Regions from separate parts of the Rhodoferax koreensis genome, predicted to be linked through region 1. Evidence: predicted binding sites of a transcription regulator. Region 1 holds the regulator's gene; each other region holds the start of a gene.
The links. The regulator sigma-54, encoded in region 1, starts transcription at its own class of promoters, with help from an activator protein. The targets are predictions, from matches to a motif close to TGGCANGNAANCTGCTTT.
Positions count from the first base shown of each region.

Region 1 (3,771 bases):
TGCAGGGCATCGCCGCCGCGGAACTGCACCGCGCCGGCCACGCCCGCGCGCTCGGCGTTGCGCATCGCGAAGTCGACCATGCGGTGGGCCACGTCGCTGCCGAAGATTTCAGCGGTCGGCGCATGTTCGGCAGCGCGCGCCTGCTCCAGCAGCCCGGTCCAGACGTGGGGCTGGAACGGCAGCAACTTTTCGAACGCGAAGCGGCGCCGGCTGCCGGCCGCGATGTTGCAGGCGATCTGCGCCGCCTCGATGGCGATGGTGCCGCTGCCGCAGCAGGGGTCGTACAGCGGGGTGGTGCCGTCCCAGTCGCTCGCGGCGATCATCGCGGCGGCCAGCGTTTCCTTCAGCGGCGCCTCGCCCTTGTCTTCGCGCCAGCCGCGCTTGAACAGCGGCTCGCCCGAGGTGTCCATGTACAGCGTGGCGTGTTCGGTCGTCAGGTGGGCGTAGATGCGGATGTCGGGCCAGCGCGTGTCGACGTCGGGGCGCACGCCCTGCTTGTGGCGGAAGCGGTCGGCGATTGCGTCCTTGATCTTGAGCGCCGCGAAGTTCAGCGAGGTCAGCGGGCTGTGCTGCGCGGTGATCTCGACCTTGAAGCTCTGTTTGGGCGTGAACCAGATCTCCCACGCGACCTGGCTGGCCGCGTCGTAGAGGTTTTGTTCGCTGCGGTACTCGGTGTGCGACAGCTCGATCAACACGCGTTGGGCGAGGCGGCTGTGCAGGTTCAGCAGTTGCGCATCGCGCCAGGAAGCGCGCATCAGCACGCCGCCGCGCAACACGCGCAAGTCCTCGCCCTGCAGCCCGGTGAGGCGGTGCGCCTCTTCGGCCAGGAAGTCCTCCACGCCAGCGGCGCAGGGCAGGAAAAGCTTGAGTTGGTTCATAAAGACTGACGTGGCGCCATCACGGCGTTAAAGGGATTTCCGGAGGTTCGTTGGCGCGATGCGCAAGGCTTCGCGGTATTTGGCCACCGTGCGCCGCGCACATTCGATGCCTTGCTCCTTCAGCATGTCGGAGAGCTGGCTGTCCGACAACGGCTTCTTCGGGTCTTCGGACGAGACGAACTGCTTGATCAACGCGCGCACGGCGGTGCTCGACGCGTTGCCGCCCGTCTCGGTGCCGAGCGACGAGCCGAAAAAATACTTCAGTTCGAAAGTGCCGTGCGGCGTGGCCATGTACTTGGCCGTGGTGACGCGGCTGATGGTCGATTCGTGCAGGCCGAGTTCATCGGCGATCTCGCGCAGCACCAGCGGGCGCATGGCCAGCTCGCCGTGGCTGAAGAAATTCTTCTGCCGTTCGACGATGGCGTTCGATACCCGCAGGATGGTGTCGAAGCGTTGCTGGATGTTCTTGATGAACCAGCGCGCCTCCTGCAGCCGCTGCTGCAGCGCGGCGTTGTTCGAAGAATCCTTGCCACCGCCCTTGTGTTGCTTGAGCGCGTTGGCGTAGATGTCGTGCACGCGCAGCCTGGGCATCACGTCGGCATTGAGCTGCACGCGGAAGCGCGCCTGCGCGCCGCGGCCGATCTTGACCACGATCACGTCGGGCACGACGATGTTGCGCTCCACGTCGACGAAACGGCGGCCCGGCTTGGGTTCCAGCCGGGCGATCAGGCCCATCGCCGCCTTGATCACGGTGTCGGGCTGGTTGCACAAGTGCGACAGCCGTTTCACATCGCGCCGCGCCAGCAGGTCCATCGACAGGCCGCACATGCGTAGCGCGGCGCGGCGCACCTGTTCCTCCTCTTCGCCGGCATCCTCGTCGAACATCGCGCGCAACTGGATCGACAGGCATTCCTCCAGCGTTCGTGCGCCTACGCCCACCGGTTCCAGGCTCTGCAGCAGGCCCAGCGCCACGGTGAAGCGGTGCACCAGTTCATCGACGTCCTCACCGTCTTCCGCGCCCGCCAGGCCCTGCGCCAGGGCGAGCAGGCTGTCTTCGAGGTAGCCGTCGTCGTTCAGCGACTCGATGAGGAAACGCAGCGCCGCGCTGTCTTCTTCGCCCAGGCGCAGGGCCAGCGCCTGGCGGTGCAGGAACGAGGTCAGCGATTCCTGGCTGCGCGCGAGTTCGGTGGCATCGACCTCGCCGTCTTCGCCGAGGTTGTTCTGCCGCGCCGGTGCGTCGCCACCCCATTCGCTGTCGTCGGGGGCGATCTCGGAAGTGCCGTCCCCATCCCAGCTCTGGCTGTCGTCCTGGCCGGTCAGCGGACTCTCGGATTCGGCGGGGGTCTCCACCGTTGCGGTCTCGGTCGCCGTGGCGGCGGTGCTGCTCGAGAACTCGGATTCGCGGTCGTCCGTGTTCACCTGCGCATCGGCCTGCGCCAGCCCGAACTCCTCGCGCGGCGCCTCGTCCATGTTGACTTCGAGGAAGGGGTTGTCGTCGAGCATCTGCTCGACTTCCGCGCTCAATTCGAGCGTGGACAATTGCAACAGCCGGATCGACTGCTGCAGCTGCGGCGTCAACGCCAGATGCTGCGAAACGCGGAGGGAAAGGCCTTGCTTCATCTACATCTTGAAGTGCTCGCCGAGGTAGACCCGGCGCACTTCGGCGTTGTTGACGATGTCCGACGGCGTGCCCTGGGCGAGCACATGGCCGTCGCTGATGATGTAGGCGTGGTCGCAGATGCCGAGCGTTTCGCGCACGTTGTGGTCGGTGATGAGCACGCCGATGCCGCGTGACTTGAGGAAGCTGATGATGCGCTGGATCTCGATCACGGCGATCGGGTCGATGCCGGCGAAGGGTTCGTCGAGCAGGATGAAGCGCGGCTGGGTCGCCAGTGCCCGCGCGATCTCCACGCGGCGTCGCTCCCCGCCGGACAGCGACAGCGCCGACGAACTGCGCAGGTGCTCCACGCGCAGGTCCTGCAGCAGCGCGGTCAGGCGCTCCTCGATCTCGGCCTTGGTGAAGGCGCGGCCGGTGGCATCGAGCTGCAGCTCGAGCACGGCGCGCACGTTTTCTTCCACCGTGAGCTTGCGGAAGATCGAGGCTTCCTGCGGCAGATAGCTCAGGCCGAGCCGCGAGCGGCGGTGGATCGGCATGTGCTCGACGGACTGGCCGTCGATGGCAATGCTGCCGCCGTCGGAGCGCACCAGGCCGACGATCATGTAGAACGAGGTGGTCTTGCCCGCGCCGTTGGGCCCGAGCAGGCCCACGACCTCGCCCTTCCTCACGGTCATGCTCACGTCCTTGACCACCTTGCGGCTGCCGTAGGACTTCTGCAGATGGCGCGCCTCGAGCCGGCTTTCGCCCTCGGGCAGGGCGTCGGCCGCCGCGGCCGTGCTCACCGCCGTGTCCATCACTTGGCCACCCCGTCGAGCCGCAGGCTCGGGCGCAGGGCCGGACCGGGGGTGGCGGGCGGTGTGGGAGCCGAGGCCGCCGGCTTGGGCGACAGCATGGCGCGGACGCGCCCGCCACCGCCGCCATTGGCCTGGCCCGCGGGCGCGGCATTGCCGTCCACGGTGTAGACGCCCGTGGTGTTCTCGTAGACGATCACGGCACCGGTGGTTTCGTCGCCAAGGGTCGCGCCGATGTAGCGGCGCATCACCGCACGCTTGATCAACTTGACGTTGTCGGCCTTGCTGTCGTATTCGATGGTCTCGGCTTCACCCTCGATGAACTCGTCGACGTTGTCGCGCTTCTGCCGGAAATAGGCGAGTTTGCCCGGCTCGGCCGTGACCACGCCGTACTGGTAACCCGCCGCGTCCTGGCGCACGTCGATGCGCGCGCCACGGACGATGATGGTGCCCTTGGTCATCACCACCCGGCCGGTGAAAACGT
Region 1 is NZ_CP019236.1:5,479,429-5,483,199, reverse strand. Features, by position in the region: gene RD110_RS25400 (THUMP domain-containing class I SAM-dependent RNA methyltransferase) at 1-878, opposite strand, end outside; gene rpoN (RNA polymerase factor sigma-54) at 906-2,498, opposite strand; gene lptB (LPS export ABC transporter ATP-binding protein) at 2,499-3,290, opposite strand; gene lptA (lipopolysaccharide transport periplasmic protein LptA) at 3,290-3,771, opposite strand, start outside.

Region 2 (3,771 bases), 800 kb from region 1:
TTCCACGGGACCGCATCGGGCCGGACGGCTTGATTCCGCAGGAGGTCATCACGGAGATGGGTCGCCAGTACCAGATCTTTCCCTGGACGGGGTTCGGTACCTTGTACGGCACGAAAAGTGTCGTCGCTGCGGCGCAGAAGGAAATCAAGGCCACGCTCGGCAGTATTTCTACCAGAATGATGTTCCTGACACCTGGGCGCGCTCGCACCTTGTCCAAGCTGGCGAGGATGATCCCGGGAAAACGGGGCAAGGGGCTGGCGGGCATGACGGCCACCCTGGAGAAATCGCTGGAGTTGGTCGCCGGCCAACCTAACGAAACCGCTCTGCCTCTGGCGTATTGGCGCAACAAGTCGCCACAAAAACAAGCCTTGAAGAACCCGGCGTCCGACGGATGCGGCTTGATCTGGTACGCGCCGCTGGTCCCAATGCGGCCCGCCGGAATACGTGCTTATGTGGACATGGTGAAGAGGGTTGCGCCCAAACATGCCATCGAGCCGCTGATCACCTTCACCACACTCAACGACCGATTGTTCGACAGCACGGTCCCAATCATCTTCGAACGCGACCAGCCCACCGCGGTGGCCTCGGCCCAGGCCTGTTACTCGGAACTGTTGCACTCTGGCCGGGAGCAAGGCTGGTTCCCCTACCGTGTCGGTGTTGGCACGATGGACTCCCTCGCCAAGATGCAACCCTTGTCATCGGCCTTTCACAAACGCCTCAAGGCCGGCTTGGATCCTGAGTCGCTCGTCGCACCAGGTCGCTATGAATCATGATCTGACGTCCGTGCTCCAGAGGCGATCCTCGACGATGGCCCAGTCGACTCCTGTCGATACGGCGTTCACGAACGAGCGAGAGAAGAAACACGGACTCACGGTGCTGTTGATCTCACCGGATTCGTACCGACGACATCGTGTCGAAATATTTTACGGTCCCCACCGAAGGAATCGCCACAAAGGGAAAAATTTCTTTATTTTTCAATGAGTTAAACAAATTCAGTCTACCTGGCACGATGTCTGCTTAACTAAGTCGTCACCAGTCACCGTCAATCAATTCAGGAGTAAATACATGTTGACCTTCAAGCAAGCTTTAAAGTCCGCAGGTGCCGTTGTCGGCCTCGTGGGCGCAATGTCCGCGAACGCTTACACCGTCGGCGGCATCGACTTTGGTAACTCCCTCAGTCTGAACCACCTGGAAACCACGACGCTCGCGCAGACCTTCATCAATGGCAACGGCCAGTCGGCTACGGCTTATGGTTCCATCTCCACGGTGAACGGAGACAGCACCTATTGCGCCGGTGGCGGCAGCTGCAGCCTGTACTTCATCGCGACGTTCAGCGGTTCGCAGAATTTCAGCTCCAGCTATGTGGAGTTCTCGTCTGCGACGATTACCGTGTACTACTCCAACAGCACTGTAAATCTGTTCAACCAGGACTCCGTTGCAAACCTTGCGTCGATCCAAGGCATGACGACATGGCTGACGCTGACGGGTCACAACAATCTGGGCGGCGGCGCTAGCACCAATGCGGTCGTGACCGGCACTGGTTCGCTCTCCGGCGCAACGCTCAACGGTGGCGGTGCTGGCCTGTTTGACGTTGGCAGCCCTGGCCTTGCGAGTGTGATCGCTTCGTTCGACACCAACACCATCGCGGACGCTGCAGGCGGCTTTGCAGACGTCGCACTGACTTCGTCGTTCAACAACTTCGTACTCAACGAATTTGATGTGGCCAATGGCCTCGCAACTGGTTGCGAAAATGGTACCGCTGCCGTTGGCGCCTGGTGCTACCAAGGTTCGTCGAACCTGCGCGGCAAGCTGCAGGCTGTTCCTGAGCCAAGCTCCCTGGCTCTCGCTGGCCTGGGTTTCGGCGTCATGGGCGCACTGAGCCGCCGCCGTCGCAACGCTAAGAAGTAAAACTGCCACCGCGCATGCGGTACCTGCTAAAAAGCGCCATCATGATGGCGCTTTTTTTTGTCGTTCTTGATACGCGCACATTCTCGGCCTCGCGCCATGTCCAAAGGCTGCTGCAAAGTAGAAAATCGTTCCTGCTCGCCAAGGGTCCGCCATGGCATGCCGTTCTTTCTACTTGCTCTCACCTGAAATCCGCATGCATGAGAAATATCCTGATGGTCTGCACGGCCAACATCTGCAGATCGCCAATGGCACAGATCGTCGCAACGCAGGTAGCGCAAAGAAGAGGTCTGGATCGCGGCCTACGCATCGATTCCGCCGGCACGCATGCCACCAAGGGCGCACCCCAGCCCGATAGCCGCGCGAAGCTAGCGCTGGAAAAACGTGGCTACAAGGTCAAAAAGGGGAGGTCTCGCAAGGTCGAAACCAAAGACTTCGAACGTTTCGACCTCATTCTGGCCATGGATCAAACGAACCTGAGCACCCTGCATGCGCTTTGCCCGGCGCAATACCACCACAAACTCGAGTTGTTCCTCGCATCGGCGCAGCCCGACGTGCACGCCAACGAGGTGCCGGACCCCTACTACGGCAGCGCGCAGGGCTTCGAACGGGTTCTGGACCTGTGCGAAGCTGGCGTGGACGCATTGTTGTCACGCCTGGGTTGAAGGTTGCAGCGCCAACTCGGGCGGCTGCACACCTGGGAACTCAAACCTTGTAGTAGCCCCGGTACCAGGCCACGAAATTGGCGATGCCGGCCTGCACACTCGTCCCCGGCACGAAGCCGACCCAGTCCTGCAAGGCGTCGGTGTTGGCATAAGTGGCGGGCACATCGCCGTCCTGCAGCGGCAGCAGCCTTTTCTCGGCCTTCATGCCCAGCGCATTCTCGATGCAGCCGATGAAATCGAGCAAGGGCACAGGGTTGTTGTTGCCGATGTTGAAAACCCGGTAAGGCGCGTTGCTGGTGGCGGGGTCGGCCAGCGCGGCATCGTACGCGGGTTCGGCGGTCGCCGTGCGGTCGAGCACGCGGATCACGCCTTCGACGATGTCGTCCACGTAGGTGAAGTCGCGCTTCATGTTGCCGTGGTTGAACACGTCGATCGGCCGCCCTTCGAGAATGGCCTTGGTGAACAGGAACAAGGCCATGTCGGGCCGGCCCCAGGGGCCATACACCGTGAAAAAGCGCAGGCCCGTGGTCGGCAGGTCGTAGAGATGGCTGTAGGTATGGGCCATCAACTCGTTGGCCTTCTTGGTGGCCGCGTACAGGCTCACAGGATGATCGACGCTGTCGTGCTCGGAAAACGGCATCTTGGTGTTGCCGCCATAGACGCTGGAACTCGACGCGTAGACCAGATGCTGCACCTTGCTGTGGCGGCAGCCTTCGAGGATGTTGGTGAAGCCGACCAGGTTGCTTTCCACGTAGGCATGCGGATTCTGCAAGGAATAACGAACGCCGGCCTGGGCGGCCAGGTGGATCACCCGGTCGAATTTCTCGGCGGCGAACAGATCGGCCATGCCGGCGCGGTCGGCCACGTCCAGCTTCACGAAGCGAAACCCGGCATGGGGCGTGAGTCGATCCAGGCGGCTTTGCTTCAACGCCACCTCGTAGTAATCGTTCAGGTTGTCCAGCCCCACCACTTCGTCACCGCGCGCGAGCAGCTTCAGCGTTGCCGTCATGCCGATAAAACCGGCAGCACCCGTCACCAAAATCTTCATGACCAACCCTTCAGTTTTTTCTCACATCCAACCCGATCGCCCTAGCGCAGACAAGCGCCCGGCACCACGCCAGCAAACGGACAAATCCAGGGGGATTCAGGATCAGCCAAACAGGCCCGATCGATAGAATGAACCGCGCATGCCCTTGTTCAC
Region 2 is NZ_CP019236.1:4,674,755-4,678,525, forward strand. Features, by position in the region: gene RD110_RS21665 (FAD-binding oxidoreductase) at 1-773, shown strand, start outside; gene RD110_RS21670 (PEP-CTERM sorting domain-containing protein) at 1,066-1,908, shown strand; gene RD110_RS21675 (low molecular weight protein-tyrosine-phosphatase) at 1,923-2,570, shown strand; gene RD110_RS21680 (NAD-dependent epimerase) at 2,611-3,618, opposite strand; gene RD110_RS21685 (monovalent cation/H+ antiporter subunit A) at 3,758-3,771, shown strand, end outside.
Region 2: a site for sigma-54 is predicted at 1,003-1,020, ahead of RD110_RS21670 (PEP-CTERM sorting domain-containing protein). Genes of this name have one in related genera too.

Region 3 (3,771 bases), 530 kb from region 1:
GGATCGTCCAGGAAGCCTGAACCGGCGTACTTGCTTCAGCCATGAAAAAAGCCGGCGACGGCCGGCTTTTCGGAGGACGGCGGCTCGCCTTATGCGGCAGCCAGCGCGGGGCGCGACAGGCGCCGTGCATGCAGCCAGGCGCGGCGCAGTACGGCGGGCGACCAGCTCTCTTCGGGGATCAGCAGGAAGCGGCGGTTGCGGAAGGCGGTGCCGAGTTCGATCTGGCTGGTCAGCACGGCCATCGGGATGGCCAGCAGCAACGGCAAACCGACGGGGATCAGCCAGATCAGCGCACGGGCGTCGATGGCCGCGATACCGAGGGCCAGTGCGGCGATGACGGCGGTCATTGGGGCCAGGCTGCGTGCCGTGTCCTTCCAGCCCAGGGCAATGGCCTCACGCGGAGGCGACTTCCAGTCGAGCTTGATGCCGGTGATGGCGACCAGCACGAACAGCGAGTGGGCCAGCATGCGCACAGGGGACTGCAGCAGGGCCAGCGCGCTTTCCAGCAGCGAGCTCTTCAAGAGGCTGAGCGTGCCGCCGTATTGGCGTTGTTCGCCCTTCATCAGCACTGCGGTGATGCCGAGGATGCGCGGCAGGAACAGCATGCTGAGGGTCCAGGCCCACAGGCCCAGCAATTCGGCAGGCAGCACATTCCACTCGCCAGCAGCGAGCAACTGGGTCGTGGCGGCGCTTTGCGCACCGGACAGCCACAGGGCCGTGCCCAGCGTCAGGAAGGCCAGCCACAGCGGGGCCGACAGGTAGGACAGAGTGCCGGTCACGAACATGGCGCGGTGCACGGGGTGGATGCCAGGCTCGGCCATCAGGCGGGCGTTCTGCAGGTTGCCCTGGCACCAGCGGCGGTCACGCGTGAGTTCGGACAGGAGGTCCGGCGGTTGTTGTTCGTAGCTGCCGACCAGGTCGGACACCAGCCATACGTGGTAGCCGGCACGGCGCATCAGCGCGGCCTCGACGAAGTCGTGCGACATGATGCCGCCGGACATGCCGCCGGTGCCCTTGATCGGTGCCAGCGCGCAATGGTCCATGAAAGGCTTGACGCGGATGATGGCGTTGTGGCCCCAGTAGTGCGATTCGCCGAGCTGCCAGAACTGCATGCCCAGGGTGAACAGACGGCCGGTCATGCGCGAGGCGAATTGCTGGGCGCGGGCGTGCAGGGTCACGTGGCCGATGGCTTGCGTGGCGGTCTGGATCACACCGGCTTGAGGATGCTTTTCCATCAGCTTGACCATGGAGGTCAGGCAGTCGCCGCTCATCACGGAATCGGCGTCGAGCACGACCATGTAACGGTAGTCCTTGCCCCAGCGGCGGCAAAAGTCGGCCACGTTGCCGGCCTTGCGGTGGCTGCGGCGGGTGCGCAAGCGGTAGTAGACCTCGACCTGTACCTGGTCGGTGTGCGATGCCAGCGCGGCGCGCAGTTCTTCCCAGGCGGCGCGTTCGGCGCGGATGGTGGCCGGGTCGTAGCTGTCGGACAGCACGAACACGTCGAAGGCCTTGCTGTGGCCGGTGGAAGCGACCGATTCGCAGGTGGCGCGCAGGCCGGCGAACACGGTGGAGACGTCTTCGTTGCAGATCGGCATGATGATCGCGGTGCGCGCATCGGCCGATGTCGGCATCGCCTCGTTCACGACTTCCTTGACGGACAAGGCGTGCTTGTCGCCCTTGAGCGTGACGTAGAAGCCCATGAGCGCGGTGACGAAACCGGTGACGACCCAGGCCGACAGCAGCGCAAACAGGCCCATCTGGCCGTATTCGAGCCAGGCGTTGTCGTAGTCGGGCTGTACGCCCGCGAACAAGGCGGTGGCCATGGCCGTGCTCAGCACGGTGATCAAAAGGAAGACCTGCCGGCGACGGCTGGCGGCGAGCTGCCAGGCTTCGGGCGCGTCCGGGCCTTCGGCGGCACGGATCGCCTTGCGGCCCGATGCCTTCATCAGCACGCTGGTGAACAGGCTGTTCCAGAAACCGCGCCATGGCAGCGGCGTCATGCTGCCGCGGTGTACTGGAGGCGCCGTGACGGCGTTGGGATGGCGTTCTTCGCGCACGGTGCTGCGCAGGCTGACCACCTTGCCGCGGTTGGCGCGGGGTGGGTTGGCCGGGATCTGGCGGCCGATGCGGGCGAAATGCTGTTGTGGCATGGTGGACTCGCTGTTGGGTTGCCGGGATTCGGTGATGCTGGAAATGGAGGCGGGCGAAGCCGTTGTCGCCGTTTTCGCGCCGCGGCCCCAGGGGCCGGCGTTGGCGCTATCGGCCAGCGTGCGCCGGTCGGTGGCGCGCGCCTGCCGCCGCCGTGCAGGCACGGTGGAAACAGGGGCCGAGGCGCCCGTGGGAGGCAGGAAGGAGGAGTGCGACGAGGGCTTCATATGCACTGACTAGTGCAAACCCTGTGCCACATGGGAAATGTCTTTTTAAATCAAAGACTTAGAGTGAAATTTTGGGTGTTTTCCAGCCGGTTTGGCCCGAAGGCGGAGGAAACCCGCCGTTTTTGTCGCTATCCGGCGACAACACCTCGGTGCGAGAGGTGCCATTCCATATGAATCAAGGACTTAGGCCTGTCGCTAGTCGGCGACAGGCTCCGCGGCGGTCGTTCCGCCGTCGGCCTTGAAGTGGCCGGGCGTGAGTTCGTGCTTCTGCAGCAGCCGGTAGAACTCGGTGCGGTTGCGGTCGGCGAGGCGGGCCGCGTCGGCCACGTTGCCGTCGGTCAACTTGAGCAGGCCGACCAGGTATTCGCGTTCGAAACGCTGCTTGGCATCGGCGTAGTTCAGCACCTCGACCGAGGGCGAGCGCAATGCGCGCTGCACCAGTGCCAGCGGGATCAGCGGCGTGGAAGACAGGGCGCACACCTGTTCCACCACGTTGTAGAGCTGTCGCACATTGCCCGGCCAGGCGGCGATGGTCAGCGCCTTCAGCGCCTCGGGCGCGAAACCGCTCAAGCGCTTGCCGTATTTGCCGGCCAGCTTGGTGAGGAAATGGTTGGCCAGCAGCGGGATGTCTTCGCGGCGTTCGCCCAGCGTGGGCAGCGTGAGCGTGACGACGTTGAGCCGGTAATAGAGGTCTTCCCGGAACTGGCCGGTGGCCATGGCCGCGTCCAGGTCGCGGTGCGTGGCGGAGATGATGCGCACGTCCACCGGGATCGACTGGCTCGAGCCCAGCGGCCGCACCGCGCGCTCCTGCAGCACGCGCAGCAGCTTGACCTGCAGCGCCGGCGGCATGTCGCCGATTTCGTCGAGCAGCAGGCTGCCGCCGTCGGCCGCCTGGAACAGGCCCTTGTGGTTGGCCACGGCGTCGGTGAACGCGCCCTTCATGTGGCCGAACAGTTCGGACTCGAGCAAGGCTTCGGGAATCGCGCCGCAGTTCACCGCCACGAAAGGCTTCTTGGCGCGCGGGCTGGCGCGGTGGATGGCGCGGGCCAGCAGTTCCTTGCCGGCGCCGCTGTCGCCGCGCAGCAGCACGCTCGCGTCCGACTGCGCCACCATGCGTGCCTCGGCCAGGATCTCGGCCATGCGGCTGGAGCGGCTCACGATCTCGTCGCGCCAGGCCTCGTCGCCGCGCGCGGCCGGTAGCGCCGGGGCGCTCAGCGACAGCGCCTGGGCGATCTTGTCGAGCAACTCCTTGCCTTCGAACGGCTTCGTCAGGTAGGTGAACACGCCGCGCGCGGTGGCTTCCACCGCATCGGGAATCGTGCCGTGGGCGGTCAGCAGGATGACCGGCAGGGAAGGGTGGCGCAGCCGCACTTCGTCGAACAGCGCCAGGCCGTCG
Region 3 is NZ_CP019236.1:4,946,299-4,950,069, reverse strand. Features, by position in the region: gene RD110_RS22925 (SCO family protein) at 1-20, shown strand, start outside; gene mdoH (glucans biosynthesis glucosyltransferase MdoH) at 90-2,375, opposite strand; gene RD110_RS22915 (sigma 54-interacting transcriptional regulator) at 2,571-3,771, opposite strand, start outside.
Region 3: a site for sigma-54 is predicted at 2,387-2,404, ahead of mdoH (glucans biosynthesis glucosyltransferase MdoH). Genes of this name have one in related genera too.

Region 4 (3,771 bases), 1.7 Mb from region 1:
CCAGCGCCAGCATGGCGCAGGGGCGTAACGCCAAGGCCACGGCGTTGATGCAGCAGGCTCTGGCCATCAAGGATGCGCCGGAATACCACACCCAACTCGGGTTGAGCCTGCTGGGCGCGGGCCAGTCGGCCGATGCCGTGACGCAGCTCGAAACCGCCTTCAAGGAGCCGAGCCAGATCCAGGCCGGCACGGCCCTGGTCGGCCTGTACCTGCGTGGCGGCCAAGGCGCGAAGGCGCTGGCCGTGGCGGAAAAGTTGCTCAAGCAACAGCCGGACAGCGCCGTTCTGCACAACCTCAACGGCATGGCGCAGGCGCAGTTGGGCAATCTGGCCGCGGCCAAGGTGTCGTTCGACCGGGCCGTTCAGCTCGATGGCAAACTCGTCGAGGCCAGGCTCAACCTGGCGCGGCTGGACATGGCCAACAAGGCCTACGACGCCGCGGCGACCAAGCTCAATGCCATCCTGCTGGCCGACGAGAAGAACATCGACGCCATGTACGAGATGGCCAACCTGTCCGACCGACGAGGGTCGAGCGCAGACACCTTGCGTTGGTTGTCCAAGGCTTCCGACATGGCCGGTCCGAAGGAATTTCGCCCGGGTACGGCCCTGGTGGAGTTCCATCTGCGCAACAAGGCGCCGGACCAGGCGCTGGAAGCGGCCAAACGGCTGTCGAGCAAAGACCCGGAAAATGTGCCGATCCTGTTGATCTACGGCCGTGCTCAGCTGGCCAACGGCGACGTGGAGGGCGCCCGCTCCACGTTTTCCGGCGCCACGCGCTTTGCCAACTTCAATGCGCCGCAGCAGACTGAAATCGCCACCTGGCAACTGGCGGTCAACAACCTGCCCGGCGCGGCCTACAGCCTGGACAAGGCGCTGTCGTCCCGCCCGGACTTTCTGCCCGCGCTGGCCTTGATGACGGAAGTCGAAATACGGCAGAACGAGCCTGCCAAGGCCGAGCAGCGCGCACGCCAGATTCTCGCGCTGGCGCCCAAGCAGGCGATCGGCTACAGCCTGCTGGGCGACGTGGCGCAGTCGCGTGGCCAGACTGCGGTGGCCATCGACCACTACCGCCGCGCGCACCAGGTCCAGACCAACACCGAGACCTTCCTGCGGCTCTTCGGTGCCCTGGCCATGCAGGACGGCGGTCGACAGGCCTTGACACTCGGCGAAGCGTGGCTGAAAACCCATCCGCAGGATCAGACCGTGCGCCGGGCGCTGGCCGATGCCTATGCGCGCGGCGGGAACTATGCCGCGGCGCGGCTCAATTACGAGGCTTTCGTCAAGGCCGTACCGAACGATTCGGGCGCGCTGAACAACCTGGCCAATGTGTTACTTCGCCTGAACGACGCGTCGGCACTCCAGGTGGCCGAATCGGCCATGAAGAAGGATCCGACGAACGCCAGTGCGATCGACACCCTGGGTTGGGTGCTATTCAAAACCGGCTTGCCGCAAAACAGCGACCGTGCCCTGCAGCTGCTGCGCGACGCCAGGTTGCGCGATCCGGGCAACCCCGAGATCCGGTACCACCTCGCCGCGGTGCTGGCTCAGTCCGGCCGGAAAACCGAGGCGCAGGACGAGGTCGAGGCGGCGCTCAAGGGTGGTCGGCCGTTCGAAAGCCTCACGGAAGCCGAATCGCTGTTGAAGAAGCTGCGCTGACATGCCCCGTGTTGTCGATGATTTTTACAAATTTATCAGAAAGTACCCTTAATTCTTCGTAGCCCTTTGATTTTAAAAAGAAAAAATAGATGGCACGAATATCGCTTAAGTATGTCTGTAAGTACAAATTTGCCAACCAGTCCCGCATCAGGATCAAGAAGATGAAAAATTCCTACATCAAGAACAGTCTGAAGTTGCTCGCCGCTTGTGCGGTCCTCAGTTCGGCCTCATCCGGTTTTGCTGCGACCACGTGGACCCCCGGTGCTGCCACGGCCTGCGATTTCAGCAGCGGCAGCAACAAGAATTGCGGTACGACTGCCAACGTCACGAGTGGCGGCGTCACCGTGTCGGCCCTGGCCTATTCCACCACCGGTTCGGGTGGAAGCGTTGCGAGCGCCGCGCTGTACGACTACGGCAGCAACCATCTGGGCGTCGTGACGGGTGCTGAAAGCCCCAATTCCAGCCCCGAGCACTCGATGGACAACAATGTTTCCACCGACCTCATCTCCTTGAAGTTCACCAGCAGCGTGGCCTTGACGTCGATCACCACGGGCTGGGCCGGCGCGCAAACCGGCCAGACCGCTGATTCGGACATGAGCCTGCTGGCCTATACCGGTAAAGCCGGTTACGACATCGCCACCTACGACATCGCTGGCAAGACCATTGCCCAATTGATGGCCCAAGGCTGGACCTTGGTGGCCAACATCAACGGTGGCACCGGTGCCGCCACCTACACCACGGACAACACCGGCAGCGCCTTGAACGCTTCGGGCATCTCGTCGAGCTGGTGGATCGTCAGCGCATTCAATTCCGGTTATGGCGGCAGCCAGACCAATGTGGATGGCGGCGACGACTACGTCAAGCTGTTGTCCGTTGCTGGCGACATCAAGACGACGCCGCCCGGCAACAAGGTGCCCGAGCCCGGCTCGCTGGCACTGATGGGCGCGGCTTTCTGCGCTGCACTGGCTACCCGCCGCCGCAAGGTCAGCAAGTCCGTCTGAACCGTCTCCGCTTATCCAAAAAAGCACCGAATTCCGGTGCTTTTTTGTTGGGTCCGCCGCTGCCGGCCGCCAAGCACCTGGAGGTTGTCGGGTCTCAGACCACGCCGGCGTTCTTCAAGGCCTCGATGGCAGCGGCGTCGAGGCCAATCTCGCGCAGCACTTCGTTCGTGTGCTGCCCGAGAGCTGGCGGTGCATAACGCAGCACGGCCGGCGCTTCGCTGAGCCGCAGGGGGCTTGCCACGCTGGCGATGCTGGTGACGCCGTCGCCGGCGTCCCGGGTCAAGTCCACCCGCAGGCCGCGGGCACGTACCTGCGGATCGTCGAAAGCCTGGGCCAAATTATTGATCGGGCCGCAGGGCACGGCTTTGTCTTCGAACAGCTTCACCCAATCCGCCGTGCTGCGGGTCCGTGTCACGGCCTCCATGGCTGGGATCAGGATCTGGCGGTGCAGGACGCGCTGGGTGTTGGTCGCGAAACGCGGGTCCGTCGCCCATTCGGCCCGATCCACGGCCTGGCAAAAGCGCGCGAACTGGCCGTCGTTGCCGATGGCCAGCAGCATCGCACCGTCGGCGGTAGGGAAGTCCTGGTACGGCGCCAGACTCGGATGGCTGTTGCCCTGGCGCTGCGGCACATCTCCCGTATTGAGAAACCCCGCTGCCTGATTGGCCAGGATGGCCATGCCCACGTCAAGCAGGGCCATGTCCACCCGTTGGCCCAGGCCGGTGCGATGCCTTGCCTGGACCGCTGCGAGGATGGCGGTCGACGCGTAGACGCCGGCGAACAGGTCGGTGAGTGCCACACCCACACGCACGCCACCACCGCCGGGCTCGTTGTCGGCCCGGCCCGTGATGCTCATCATGCCGCTGGAGGCCTGGATCAGCAGGTCGTAGCCGGCGCGTTCGGCATACGGACCGTCCTGTCCGAAACCGGTGATCGAGCAGTAGATCAGCCGCGGGTTGATGGCCTTCAGACTCTCGTAGTCCAGCCCATATTGCTGGAGGCCGCCCACCTTGAAGTTTTCCACCAGGATGTCGCTTTGTAACGCCATCTGCCGGATCAGGGCCTGACCTTCCGGCTTGGCCATGTCGATGGTGACCGAGCGCTTGTTGCGGTTG
Region 4 is NZ_CP019236.1:3,779,185-3,782,955, reverse strand. Features, by position in the region: gene prsT (XrtA/PEP-CTERM system TPR-repeat protein PrsT) at 1-1,655, shown strand, start outside; gene xdp1 (exosortase-dependent surface protein XDP1) at 1,817-2,656, shown strand; gene RD110_RS17515 (CaiB/BaiF CoA transferase family protein) at 2,751-3,771, opposite strand, start outside.
Region 4: a site for sigma-54 is predicted at 1,746-1,763, ahead of xdp1 (exosortase-dependent surface protein XDP1). Genes of this name have one in related genera too.